DNA from 2 places in the Paenibacillus sp. J22P165 genome. Region 1 is predicted to be linked to the other one. Evidence: a T-box and tRNA genes for the amino acid it is inferred to sense, from the RefSeq annotation. Region 1 holds a T-box; the other holds one or more tRNA genes.
The links. A T-box is a leader RNA that pairs with one kind of tRNA and senses whether it is charged. The one in region 1 lies ahead of tyrS (tyrosine--tRNA ligase), so its partner is inferred to be a tRNA-Tyr.
Positions count from the first base shown of each region.

Region 2: it has a tRNA-Tyr gene. The T-box ahead of tyrS (tyrosine--tRNA ligase) is inferred to sense a tRNA for this amino acid. The anticodon was not compared.

Region 1 is NZ_JCAUAP010000001.1:626,459-632,882, reverse strand. It holds gene corA (magnesium/cobalt transporter CorA) at 1-389, shown strand, start outside; gene tyrS (tyrosine--tRNA ligase) at 461-1,720, opposite strand; T-box leader at 1,777-2,049, opposite strand; gene AC58QM_RS02820 (HRDC domain-containing protein) at 2,105-3,118, opposite strand; gene AC58QM_RS02815 (DUF3055 domain-containing protein) at 3,324-3,617, shown strand; gene AC58QM_RS02810 (hypothetical protein) at 3,670-3,981, shown strand; gene AC58QM_RS02805 (tagaturonate epimerase family protein) at 4,043-5,527, opposite strand; gene AC58QM_RS02800 (AraC family transcriptional regulator) at 5,705-6,424, shown strand, end outside.
Region 2 is NZ_JCAUAP010000014.1:155,937-162,360, forward strand. It holds gene AC58QM_RS29610 (carbohydrate ABC transporter permease) at 1-150, opposite strand, end outside; gene AC58QM_RS29615 (ABC transporter permease) at 166-1,152, opposite strand; gene AC58QM_RS29620 (response regulator) at 1,378-2,982, opposite strand; gene AC58QM_RS29625 (sensor histidine kinase) at 2,975-4,684, opposite strand; tRNA gene AC58QM_RS29630 (tRNA-Leu) at 4,937-5,015, opposite strand; tRNA gene AC58QM_RS29635 (tRNA-Leu) at 5,033-5,121, opposite strand; tRNA gene AC58QM_RS29640 (tRNA-Cys) at 5,133-5,206, opposite strand; tRNA gene AC58QM_RS29645 (tRNA-Gly) at 5,217-5,291, opposite strand; tRNA gene AC58QM_RS29650 (tRNA-Gln) at 5,300-5,371, opposite strand; tRNA gene AC58QM_RS29655 (tRNA-His) at 5,394-5,466, opposite strand; tRNA gene AC58QM_RS29660 (tRNA-Trp) at 5,492-5,565, opposite strand; tRNA gene AC58QM_RS29665 (tRNA-Tyr) at 5,577-5,658, opposite strand; tRNA gene AC58QM_RS29670 (tRNA-Thr) at 5,668-5,743, opposite strand; tRNA gene AC58QM_RS29675 (tRNA-Phe) at 5,759-5,834, opposite strand; tRNA gene AC58QM_RS29680 (tRNA-Asp) at 5,856-5,932, opposite strand; tRNA gene AC58QM_RS29685 (tRNA-Met) at 5,945-6,021, opposite strand; tRNA gene AC58QM_RS29690 (tRNA-Val) at 6,078-6,150, opposite strand; tRNA gene AC58QM_RS29695 (tRNA-Glu) at 6,165-6,239, opposite strand; tRNA gene AC58QM_RS29700 (tRNA-Ser) at 6,255-6,346, opposite strand; tRNA gene AC58QM_RS29705 (tRNA-Asn) at 6,350-6,424, opposite strand, start outside.

The DNA of each region.
Region 1 (6,424 bases):
TGCTGGTGCCTCAACGTGACGTCATCGGGACGCTGGGCAAAAAAGAATTGAGACTGATTGACCATCAGCTCCAAAAGTATTTCGGCGACATCTATGAGAATGCCGTCAAAATCGTGGATACCTTCGATACGCTCCGCGATCTCATGGGGAACTTACGAGAAGCTTATCAATCCAGTTTGGCGAACCGCGCGAATGATATCATGCGTGTGTTTACCGCGTTGACAACAATCTTCATGCCATTGACGTTTATTACCGGTGTGTTCGGGATGAATTTCGATAACATTCTTGGTCTGCATCTAACCGACCATGGGGATGAAATTGTGCTAGCCTTCATGGGTGTACTCGGCATTGCCATGTATATCCTCTTCCGTAAGAAAGAATGGTTATGACCCTTTCCGATTTAATAAGATGGTGACTTCAAACAGCACGTTGCTGAGAAGTCACCTTTTTTATATTTCACTTAGGCTAGTTTAATTTTGACAAACTTCCGTTTCCCTACTTGCAGAATATCACCATCTGCTGGCGTGATTTGTGCATGAATGTCGGTTAGCTTCTGTTCGTTGATTTTGACAGCGCCTTGCTCCACACTCCTTCTTGCTTCCCCATTCGACGCTTGCAGAGCTAGATGAACCAACAGCTTGATAATTGAGATCCGTCCTTCATCCAAATGCTCGGAACTTAGGTTAACCTCCTCAATTTCATCAGGTAAAGACCGTTTCTGAAAAACAGTGATGAAATGCTGTTCGGCTTCCTCAGCCGCTTGTTCTCCGTGATACATCCCCACATACAATTTGGCCAGCCTCAGCTTGGCATCTCTTGGATGGATTGTACCCGCAGCAAGACCTTGCCGCAGCTCTTCTAATTGCGAATTCGACAAGGCTGTCGTCAGCTCGAAATATTTGAGCATCAGTGTGTCCGGAATGGACATCGTTTTGCCGAAAATATCATTCGGTGACTCATCGATTCCGATGTAGTTGCGCAGGCTTTTGCTCATTTTCTGAACACCATCCAGCCCCTCAAGCAAAGGCATCAGAATCGCCACTTGACCTTCTTTGATCTCATAAGCACCTTGAAGCGTGCGGCCCATTAAGATGTTAAACGTCTGATCGGTTCCACCTAATTCGATGTCACTTTCCAAAGAAACTGAATCGTAACCTTGCATAAGCGGGTAGAAAAACTCGTGTACATGAATCGGCTGATTCGCCACATACCGTTTGGCAAAATCATCTCTTTCGAGCATGCGAGCAACAGTTACCTTTCCAGCTAGTCTTAGCACATCATCAAAACGAAGCTCACCTAACCAAGAAGAGTTGTAATGGAAAGTTGTTTTATTAAGATCCAACACTTTGGCTAACTGTGTTTGGTAGGTTTCTGCATTACGTTTGACATCTTCCTCTGAAAGCTGTTTACGCGTCTCTGATTTCCCCGTCGGATCTCCGATTCGTCCTGTAAAATCACCAATAATGAGCTGAACCTCATGGCCCAAATCTTGAAATTGACGGAGCTTCTGCAGGACAACGGTATGTCCGATATGAATATCGGGTGCTGATGGGTCTAAGCCAAGTTTAACTTTGAGGGGAATCCCTGTCACAACAGCCTTCATTATTTTCTGCTTTAGCGCTTCCTCGGGCACGATGTCTGCTGCGCCTCTTTGGAGAATACTTAATTGATGTTCCACTTGATGTTGTTGCTCTTCCGTAAGCTTATCCCATGAAACCATACGATCCCTCCGTTCAATTGGTAAAAAGAAAACAAAAAAGACAACCACCTCGTCCACAAAGGGACGAGAAGGTTGTCTCGCGGTACCACCCTAATTAAAGAGAGGGGTTCCACGCTTAACAGCATGTCACTTCTCTTTCACTTAGAAGAATAACGACAATAAAATTGCCGGGTGTAAGCTACTGATACTCGAATGAGTACGTTCCCTCCACCAACTCAGAACTGTAATTCGGAAAACATGCTTGCATCGGTTTGCACCTTCCACCGACTCTCTGCAGCAGCGGCATTTCTCCTACTTGGGGCATCGCCCGTGTTCGTCATCGCATTAACGGTTATTAGATTATTGACCATTTAATCATATCCGGTTAGTTCTTGTCAATACACCTCAACTAGCGGCTTGCGACGTAAATCTTTCCTTCTCCCTGCGAAAACGCAACCGAAGCAGACGCAGCCATTCATAGGCACGATCAAGCTCTTTTCCTTTCAGTTCATCCGTCCCCGTAAGGTTCTTTAGAACTGGTTTCAAATAGCGGTCACCTTCAGATTCATACGCATTCCACGCCTTAATTTGCTCTTCTTCAGGGATCGTAGCAAGCTCTGCCTCCACGAGTGGATCCATATCATAGCCTTCACGATCCAATTCTTCGACCCACAGCAGTAATTCTCTTCGCGGCATCGTTAAATTGGCTTGAAGATCGGCTAAGCTGCCGCCCCCAGCAACGATTTCAAGCAGTTTACGTTTACTGATTTCGCGATCTTGTTCGATTCGCAGCTTCTGTTCCCTCTGTGCGAGCAGCCAGCTTTCGAATTTCATCGTATCCACATAGTTGGCTACCCAATCCAGCGGGAAACCGTTGGTGCGTGTGCTTTCACCGATTAGATTAAGCAATTGCTCTGCGTACATAGCGGTTTTTTGCTCACCGAAACCAGGGATTTGCTGCAGCTCTTCCTTGGTCTGAGGCAAGAAGACCGAAATCATCCGTAGAACGCGGTTCGTTGCAAGAATATAGGGAGCTTTCTTCTCACGACTGGACTGTTCGCGGCGCCATGTACGCAAAGACTCGTACATCACATCATTCGGATTTTCCTCACAGTAATACGTTAGCATTTGGGTCATTCTCGCTTTGCCAGTAAGCCCGTTCGTCAGATCTAATTCTGTGTGAACTAATGGCCGGAAGCCGCTCCGAATCTTCTCGCGTAAGCCTTGACGAAACGCAAATAGCATTTCATCCCAGCTAATGCCTTGGAACCATTCATCCTGCTCCAGCTTACCAACGAAGTCAGGTTCACTCCAATACACGCTCCAAATCCCTTGCTCCTCGACAATTGAAACCTGCGCGGAGATCACTTGCTGATCCCCCGAATTCTTCTCCAACGTGTTCAAAAATACAATGTTCATCGCTTTCCATGCCTCCAGACGTTTTTATGAAATGAGTGTGAGAAAAACGAAAAAGCACCTCTACCGCCCACTAGGGCAGAAAAGGTGCTTCCCATTTTCAATATCCAAATCATACCATGTTTGTCAGTTAGGCGCAAGACTGTTTTGCCCGGCACCTTTTATCGGTTATAATGGGTGCATACTAGAAAGAGAATGGAGTGTCCTCATGTCTGATTATGACTTTTTATATGATCATCAAGAAGAAACAACAACACGATTTGTGTGTTTTGTTGGTAATGCCTTACACCGTTTTGACCTCGCTATCATGACGACTACCCGTTATTACGGGAAAAAGCTAGTTATCGATTTACAATCAGGACGCAGTGCTGTTATTGGGCCGGACGATTTGGACGAAGAAGGCTACCTCGAGCATGTGTTTAAGATCAACGAAGAACAAGCTCAAGAGCTTACCGAATTTTTATCCCAAATTATTGGATCCATACATTTCACGGATATTTAAGGGATTGGCGGGGGACACTGGAAAAAGCATAACCTGAAAAGGAGGCTTATCCATGCCTAAAAAGTCATCACAGAATAACCACGTAGAAGGATTAGGCTTCCTCTCAGAGGACCGCCTCGCCGCGTACACGGACCTCAAGACTGTAGAATCCCAACGGAACGATATGATTCCTGAGGAGTTCCCAGAAGGGGCCTACGGCACCAGCATGATGTCTGAGTCACTTGGGAAGAGCACCCCTTGGCGAGAAGATCAACGTCCGACTAACCGATTTGCTTATGAGAATCGCGAACTGCACGAAGGTATTACAAGGGACTATCCGGGAGCAGATGATGCGAACGGCGAGTCTACTGAGGGCTTGTCCTAAGAACAACGAAACGCCACGAGCACCCGTCAAAGGGATGTTCGTGGCGTTTTTGTTCAATTCTCTATTTGCCGAGCAGTTCCAAGTGTCTGCCGATATGATGACGAAGGCCTTCTGCGAAGGTATCTTCTTGATCAGCCAATGTTTGGAAGAATTCGTCCGCAAATGTGCGGCTTCCGTCTTCATTTTTCGCTTGAAGGAGCAGACCATACGTAATGTGCAGCAATTGACGCGCATTGTTCTCTTCCATGTAATCAGGCAGCTGAGCATCCGTTACATCACTAAGCAGAGCAATTGCGCTAATATCTGTCGTTACGTGGTAGTATGCTGTCGCCTCGACGAAGTGATCAAGTGCGTATTGGTGCATACGGCGATAAAGCGTAGGATTCACTTTCGCTACAACACGTACCGCTTCCAACCAGTTCGTGCCCGCTGTTTTGATGTGGAATAAGCCATTCGTGTATTGCCCAATCAACGGGAACACACTGAATTTATCACTGCCGGAATGGATGCTTAGCTTGTATTCAAAATGAACAGCAATCGCAGCATGACTAGCTAGCTCACGCTCAAATTGTGCGATGTCGCCAATGTAGTCGATCCCTTTTTGAAATTCACCGCAGAAACGTGGCGCCATGCTGAAAATGGTAACACCGCGGTCACGCAGCTCATTGGCTACCAAGTAATGTGCCTCAGGTGATGTCGGCGTCGCTGTTTCATCAATGGAAATCTCGAAATCAACCGCACGATCAAGTGTGACGATATACTTGCGGTAGATCGCTTCCATGAAATTAATCGCTGCATCATAGATCAGTACATCTTTTTTCAAGGCTTCAGCCGTGTAAGCAAGTGTGGCTCCTGGAACATTAGCTGCCGTTTGCAGGTAGCGTTCTTCATAGCGGCTGCGTAAGCTAGCTGGTAGTTGCTCGTATTTCGCTGCAATTTCTGTTTCAGACAACGATTCAATGGTATTGTCGATGTTTTCGGAGCAATCCAATGTCAACATCGTAAAGCCAAGACGCAACGCGTACTCGATGTCCGCTTCTTTCTTCAAGTGGTCGCCGTCAGCGCCGTATCCGTCTGTGTATCCTTCTTGCAGAACCGCATAAGCCGCTGCATCCAGAACATCCTCATAGGTGCGGCCAGTTAGAGCAAGCTCACGAATACTTTGTTGAGCAAGAACTGGACGAATATCTTTACCGCGAATCGTTTGGATATGACCAGGACTTGCAATACCAAGACGATCACCTAAGCCCATTGTTGCTACTTGTGTACCGAAGGCTTGTGGAGCTGTGTAAGGTAAAAACTGATTGATTACCAGTCGGTTTGCATGTGTTAATGGTGCTACTTTTCCGCCTTCTACAACTTCACCTTGCAATTGGTCGAACAATTCTCCGGAGCCTACGACGATTAGCTGCTTGCCTTCTGTTGTGCGTACCATCAGCAATGTTGTATCTCCCACTTGCGTTAAGGAAGAAGCATACACTTTAATTACCTCAGATGAGAACTCGTTTACTTTTCCTGCGCGTACTGCCTCTATAAGTGCGTTCACGTTTAATTTCCTCCTAATTTTGCAAGCGTTTGCTAATCATTCTATAGCTTCATTTTATCGCAAGTAAGGAGCGTTTTCTCATCATCTATTCCTATTTTTAGCGAAAACTATTCATATTTTTCACTAATTTCATGCTATACTTCAGTTACCTCATTTCCAAATAAGGAGCATACTCATATGTCACGTACCGTCACCTTCGGCAATGAAGATGAAGGCCCCTTTTACATTCAACATATTCATCGTTCCGGTCCCTTCGAGAGAACTCAGCACATGCATGAAATGTATGAGCTGTATTATTTATACGAAGGTGAACGTATGTATTTTATCCGGGATAGATCGTATCTCATTCTTCCGGGAGATTTGGTTCTCATCAATCGTCGTGAACTTCATGCCACTTCCGATTCAGATCGATTAGGACATGCAAGGGTCGTCATCAACTTTAGTGACAGCCTTTTGGAAGGTAAAAAAGATGAAGCTCCCTTTCTACTCGACGCCTTCACACATGCTACGCCAGTACTGCGGTTAGATTTGCTTACTCGGCGGCTCGTAGAAGACATTCTCGGTAAACTGCTTTATGAAGCGAAGGAGCCACATATTGGGCAATCCTTTGCCATTACGCACTATCTGATTGAACTGCTTCTATTCACGGCACGTTTCGTTCGTGTACACCCAGTTACTTCACCGGAACATGTTTCGCCTTTACATCGAAAAATATCCACCATCGTCCGATATATCAATGACCATTCTGCTGAATCGGTGCGATTGGAGGAGCTTGCTGAGCAGTTTGAAATCAGCCCTGCTTATTTAAGCCGGATGTTCAAAGAAATCACCGGATTCTCACTTGTTGAATATGTGAATCTCGTGCGCGTACAGGAAGCTCAGAGACTTCTGGCCACG
Region 2 (6,424 bases), on a different contig from region 1:
AATTACTAATATAAGAGGCATTATACATGCTGCGGTATAAATCCAGAAGAATACGTTTACCAACATATTTGCTGTAGGTGATAAATCGTTCGGTCCTCGCTTCTTGGCTATCCGCTGTTGTTGTTTGCGTACAGACATTGCTTCACTCACGACAGCCACTCCTTCTTAAAATAGTGCATTCTCTTTGCTCACTTTTCTAACAAATAAATTCGTAACTAGAACTAGTAGGAAGCCTACTACTGCTTGATACAAACCTGCTGCCGATGACATTCCGATATCCCCCATCGTTAAGAACGTTTGATACACATAGGTATCAATAACTTGTGTCGTCGGAAATAATGCACCCGCGTTTTTGGTTACTTGGAAGAACAAGCCGAAATCTGCATAGAAAATTCTACCTACCTGCAGGAGTGTCATCGTGATCATAACAGGCATGATAAGCGGAATCGTAATCCGTTTCACTTGCTGCCACTTATTCGCTCCGTCAATTAAAGCTGCCTCATAATACTCATGATCAATACCAATAATGGCCGCCATGTAGATGACCGTATAGTAACCAAGGTTTTTCCATGTATTCACGATCGGCAGGATAACTGTCCAATATTTCGGCTCTGTATACCAGTCAATCGGTTCAAAACCTAATTTAGGCAGGAGCACCGTATTCACGAAGCCATGCTCTGCTCCCAAGAAAGCGTACACTAGATAAGCAACACATACCATGGACAGAAAGAAAGGTAGAAACATCGTGCTTTGATGAAACTTAGATAGGAATTTACTACGCATCTCATTGAACATGATGGCCATCGCGACTGCTATCACTAAGTTCAATACGATAAACACCAGATTATAAGAGATCGTATTCCGAGTAATGACCCACGCAACCTCACTGGAGAATAAATACTTGAAGTTATCAAAGCCAACCCAAGGACTTCCTAATATCCCTTTCGTGTAATTCACGTTTTTGAAAGCGATCAGAACACCCGCCATTGGAATGTAGTTGTTAATGATTAATAATAATGCTGCTGGCGCCATCATTACGTAGAATATCCAATACTTGCGTACTGTCCATAGAAAGCTTACTTTGACGTGAGTTCGACGTTTTGTAGTACGTATAGGGGCTGCTTGCGCTGCCGTATTTGACGTATCGTTCATCTTCTATTATGCTCCCCTTTCCAATCCATCCGCTTGCCTCTCTGTTATAGGTTCATTGTAAAGCGTTTACTACTAAATCTCTATCTTCGGCGTGACCGAATCAGCACTTCTGTGACATTCGACGGAAACTGCCGATAGAGCTAGTATTTATGCAAAATAAAACACAAAAGCCGCCCATTTAGGCAGCTTTTTGTCAGTTATGTTTGATCCTTCTTTCAAGCCGCTTCAGCCCTGAAAGTTTTTCCGATACTCTTGCGGAGAAAGACCAGAATACTTCTTGAACATTTTCGCGAAAAAGGAAAAATGTGAATAGCCCGTTTGCTCCGCCACATAGCTGATCTTATCATTTGTTTCGGCTAACAGCTTCATCGCTTTCTCCATTCGAACCTTTAGGCTATACTCCGAAATGGAAAGTCCTGTTTCTTTTTTAAATAAACGTGATAGATAGGCCGGATTGAGATATACTGAGGCCGCCAATTCCTCTCTACTAAGCTCTTCTTCCATATGCTCATCAATATATTGGCATACCTTCGCTGTAACAGCCGATACGCCTTTCAGATGGCTATTCATATAGTCACAGCTTATTTGCGCGATGCGCACAGCCCAGTTCCTAAGCTGATTTAAAGAGCGTGTTGCATTGCTATAATCCTGCAAATCTTGATGAGGCAGCATATCATGAACCGTTAATCCTTTTTTGTGCAAAACATGATACACCACATGCAGCAGACCATAGTAGAAAGCCTCTACGGTTTCAGAGCCCACGTCATCCATCTTCTGCAGACGATCAATATTCTCTTGAATGCGAGCTACTAGTTCTGCCTTCTTTCCAGACTCTAATAACACGATCCAATCGGAAAAGGTTGGTGCTTGCGGCTTATTCAGATGCGGCTGATCCATCTCACTGACCATAAGGACACAATTGCTTTTCGTCACGTTGTTTCGCTCATTTTGAAATAGATCCGCAACCTTCGCCGTTAGTTTAAGCAAAGAACTTTCCTCACCTACATAACAGGACAAGCTGCACTGAAAATAGCGATGACACGCACTAATATAAGCCTCACATTTTGCTTTAATATCAGTTAACGATGGCTGACTTCCTTCAGCTACATATAGCAGAACTAAGGATGAGCCATTCTCCTGAATCACACAACCTGCCTGATCTACAATAATGATTTCAGCAGCAGCTTTTCGAATTGCATACTCCATGATCTCTTCGTCTCTCGCGTTGAGTTCTTCTTTCCAGTGCTCCACACTGATTAAGATAGGTAAAATAGTGCTGGTCATATCCAGCGGGATTTCATACATCTGGAAATGACGTGTTAACCGCTCCTCATTTGCTGGTATTTTCCCGCTTAGCAGCTCCTGCCAGAACTTCTCCACCAAAGTCGGAAGCTCATTGACCCAGTGACTATAATACATTTTATACGTTTCATGAAAATCCAAATGCTCCTGATCCTCTTTGATCTTCGCGATGGCGAGCTTCACAATGTCTTGCAGACGATCGTGATCCACCGGCTTTAACACATAATCAAAGCTCCCTAAACGAACAGCCTGCCTGGCATATTCGAAGTTCGCATGACCTGTCAGGAAAATTGTCTCTGTTTGCGGTGAATTCATTCGCACCCACTCTTGGAGCTGCAAACCATTGGCGCCAGGCATTTCTATATCCGAAATCATAATATCAATGCGATTCTGTGATAGGATCTCTTTCGCTTCACTTACATCCAATGCTTCAAAAATGTGACCAATCGGAAACGTTCCCCAGTCGATCCCCACCGTTATTCCTTTAACCGCAATCTTCTCATCGTCTACAACTAAAAGGTTATACATCTTTATCCATCCCTTCCACAACGGCGGTATGAAGCGGCAGCCTGATTTGCACCATAGCCCCTCTGTCCGGCTTATTCAGAAATCGCAGTGCAACTTTGTTTCCATAATTCATCTGCAACCGATGTCGCACATTCCAGATCCCTAGATGCTCATCACCTGATTGGTCCAAATACTGAGCGGAATTCAATTGCTGTAGCATTTCCGGTTGAAAGCCTTCCCCGTTATCACTAATTGAGAGGATGAAGAACTCCTCAGATGCTTCTGGATCCTGCTCAGCTTTCACTTGAATCACATAGGTTCCATACTTTTTTGTAAAACCATGAATCACTGCATTCTCTACAAATGGCTGGACAATGAGTGGCGGAATCGCATACTGACTGTATGTCTCGGGTAATTGGATGTCAAAAGTCAAATGATCCGGATAGCGCATTACCTGAATCTCCAAATAATTCCGAATATGATCGATTTCATCCTTCAGCGTCATCGTCGTTCGATTCGTACGCATAATAAAACGGAAATAATCCGCCAGATGCAAGGACATCTTTTGCACGGACTTCGTATCCTTTAACGCCGCGAGGTTATAAATAATATTTAAACTATTCATATAAAAATGGGGATTTATCTGCACCTGCAAATGCTTAAATTCCGCCTGCTGAACACGGATCTTCTCCTCATACACCGAGATCTTCAAATTCTCAATCTGATCCACCATGTTGTTAAATGTCGCGATCAGGAAGGCGAATTCCGTCGAGCTGCCTTCATGCAACCGTATCGATAATTCCCCTTGCGCAATCTTCCTCATCCCACGAATTAATTGCATCAATGGTTTGAAAAGGATGCGCTGGACATACAACAAATAAATTCCCAGAACGAAGGCTCCGCCTAATGGCAAAAAGTAAATCAACAGCTGCAAATACGGTAAATTCTTGAGCATATTTTTCTCAGCAATAATAAGCTCAAAATCCAAATCAGCATGTGTGGAGGCTTCGCGCACAATCAAAAACTGCTGATCGAGTTCCTTGTCTTTCACAATTTGAAAGCCTGAGTTTTTGGGCGCTATTTGATCGCTGATGTTTTGATATCTTTGCAAAGGGAAATAGGTGTTTGTTAACGTAGTCCCCTCTGGTGACACCACTGTAGTTCCTCCACCTTCGCCGGTATCCCATTTGCTAAGCGGCTCAACCATGCTGCTCATTTTAATAAGAATGCCGCCCGACAGTCCCGCCCCTAGATCCTTATTAATTTTCATCAAATAGTGATCACCATTCGAAGCTTTCATAATGAGCCAGTTGCCATTGGAACTATCATTTGGCCGGGTCTTCGTATTATCTACGATAAATTCCTTCACTGTCTGAACGCGATCATAGTAATACGTATTTTCTCTCGTTGACACCAACAGATCTCCCGTAGTAGCTGAAAATACAAAAAAGGTATTAACCAAGTTGTATATATCCAACTGTCGAGTTAACTTATTGAATAACCGTTGCTTCGCCAGCACATAATCATCCGATTCTAACGGGTACAAGTTCATATTGATTACATCAGGATCACTATATAGATGAAATAAATAATTATCGAATTCTTTGAGCGTATTATCCGTGTCCTCCACATATTGCTGCAGGAGCTTATTATAGTTTTGGGATATTTGATCTCTTACCACATTCATGGAGTACACATTATTAAAAGCTAAGAACAAAACCAATGGAGCTACCACCAGCGCAAACCCAATAAAAATTTTAAACCTTACTGAATTCACTATATTCAAAAGGATTTCCCGCCTCATCTGTCATTTAGGGTATGATCTATCATTGTATACATCCTTTTCCTATTTTACTATCCGTAAAACACATGTACATAGCATTATAGATACAATGTTTGGCCAGAGTCGTCTATCATAAAGCAAATACAAAAAAGCCCATGAAATCAAATGATTTCACAGGCTTCTTTTTCATTATACCGGCAAGAGGACTCGAACCTCCACCCTTTCGGACTCGATTTTGAGTCGAGCGCGTCTGCCATTCCGCCATGCCGGCATAAACTTGTAAAACAATGGTGCCGAAGACCAGACTTGAACTGGTACGGTAGTCACCTACCGCAGGATTTTAAGTCCTGTGCGTCTGCCGATTCCGCCACTCCGGCTAATAAGATTGTGGAGGCGCCACCCAGATTCGAACTGGGGGTAAAGCTTTTGCAGAGCTCTGCCTTACCACTTGGCTATGGCGCCTTAGTAATAATGGAGCGGAAGACGGGGATCGAACCCGCGACCCTCGCCTTGGCAAGGCGATGCTCTACCGCTGAGCCACTTCCGCATATAAAACTGGGGATCAAGGATTTGAACCTTGGCATGACGGAGTCAAAGTCCGTTGCCTTACCGCTTGGCTAATCCCCATTATGTTGCTTTGGTAATAATGGGCGGACGACGGGACTTGAACCCGCGAATGCCGGATCCACAAACCGGTGCGTTAACCCCTTCGCCACGACCGCCACAATATTAGGTTTCTTGCATTTTTGGCAGGGGCAGCAGGAATTGAACCCACACCAAAGGTTTTGGAGACCTTTGTTCTACCCTTAAACTATGCCCCTGCATAAAGAAATGGAGGCTGATGGATTCGAACCACCGAACTCGAAGAGAGCAGATTTACAGTCTGCCGTGTTTAGCCACTTCACTAAGCCTCCACAAAGCAATGGTGCCGTCGAGAGGACTTGAACCCCCAACCTACTGATTACAAGTCAGTTGCTCTACCAGTTGAGCTACAACGGCTTATTTAGTTAAAAATGGTGGCTTTGGACGGAATCGAACCGCCGACACGAGGATTTTCAGTCCTCTGCTCTACCGACTGAGCTACAAAGCCTTACTGCAATGAATGTGATAATGGCGGAGCTGACGGGATTCGAACCCGCGGTCTCCTGCGTGACAGGCAGGCATGTTAGGCCACTACACCACAGCTCCACATTCATTATTTGGTTGCGGGGGCAGGATTTGAACCTGCGGCCTTCGGGTTATGAGCCCGACGAGCTACCGGGCTGCTCCACCCCGCGTCATTAAGTATAAGTCACGTTTCCTATTAAATCAAGTCTTTCATTAGGAAAAATGATGGAGGCTGACGGGATCGAACCGCCGACCCTCTGCTTGTAAGGCAGATGCTCTCCCAGCTGAGCTAAGCCTCCATGGGAAGTAAAAATGGTGACCCGTAGGGGACTCGAACCCCTGTTACCTCCGTGAAAGGGAGGTGTCTTAACCACTTGACCAACGGGCCTTGCTAGAAAGATTATGGCGGAGAGAGAGGGATTCGAACCCTCGAGACGCTTGTGACGCCTACACGATTTCCAATCGTGCTCCTTCGGCCAGCTCGGACACCTCTCCATATGGCTCCCCGAACAGGACTCGAACCTGTGACAACTCGATTAACAGTCGAGTGCTCTACCAACTGAGCTATCAGGG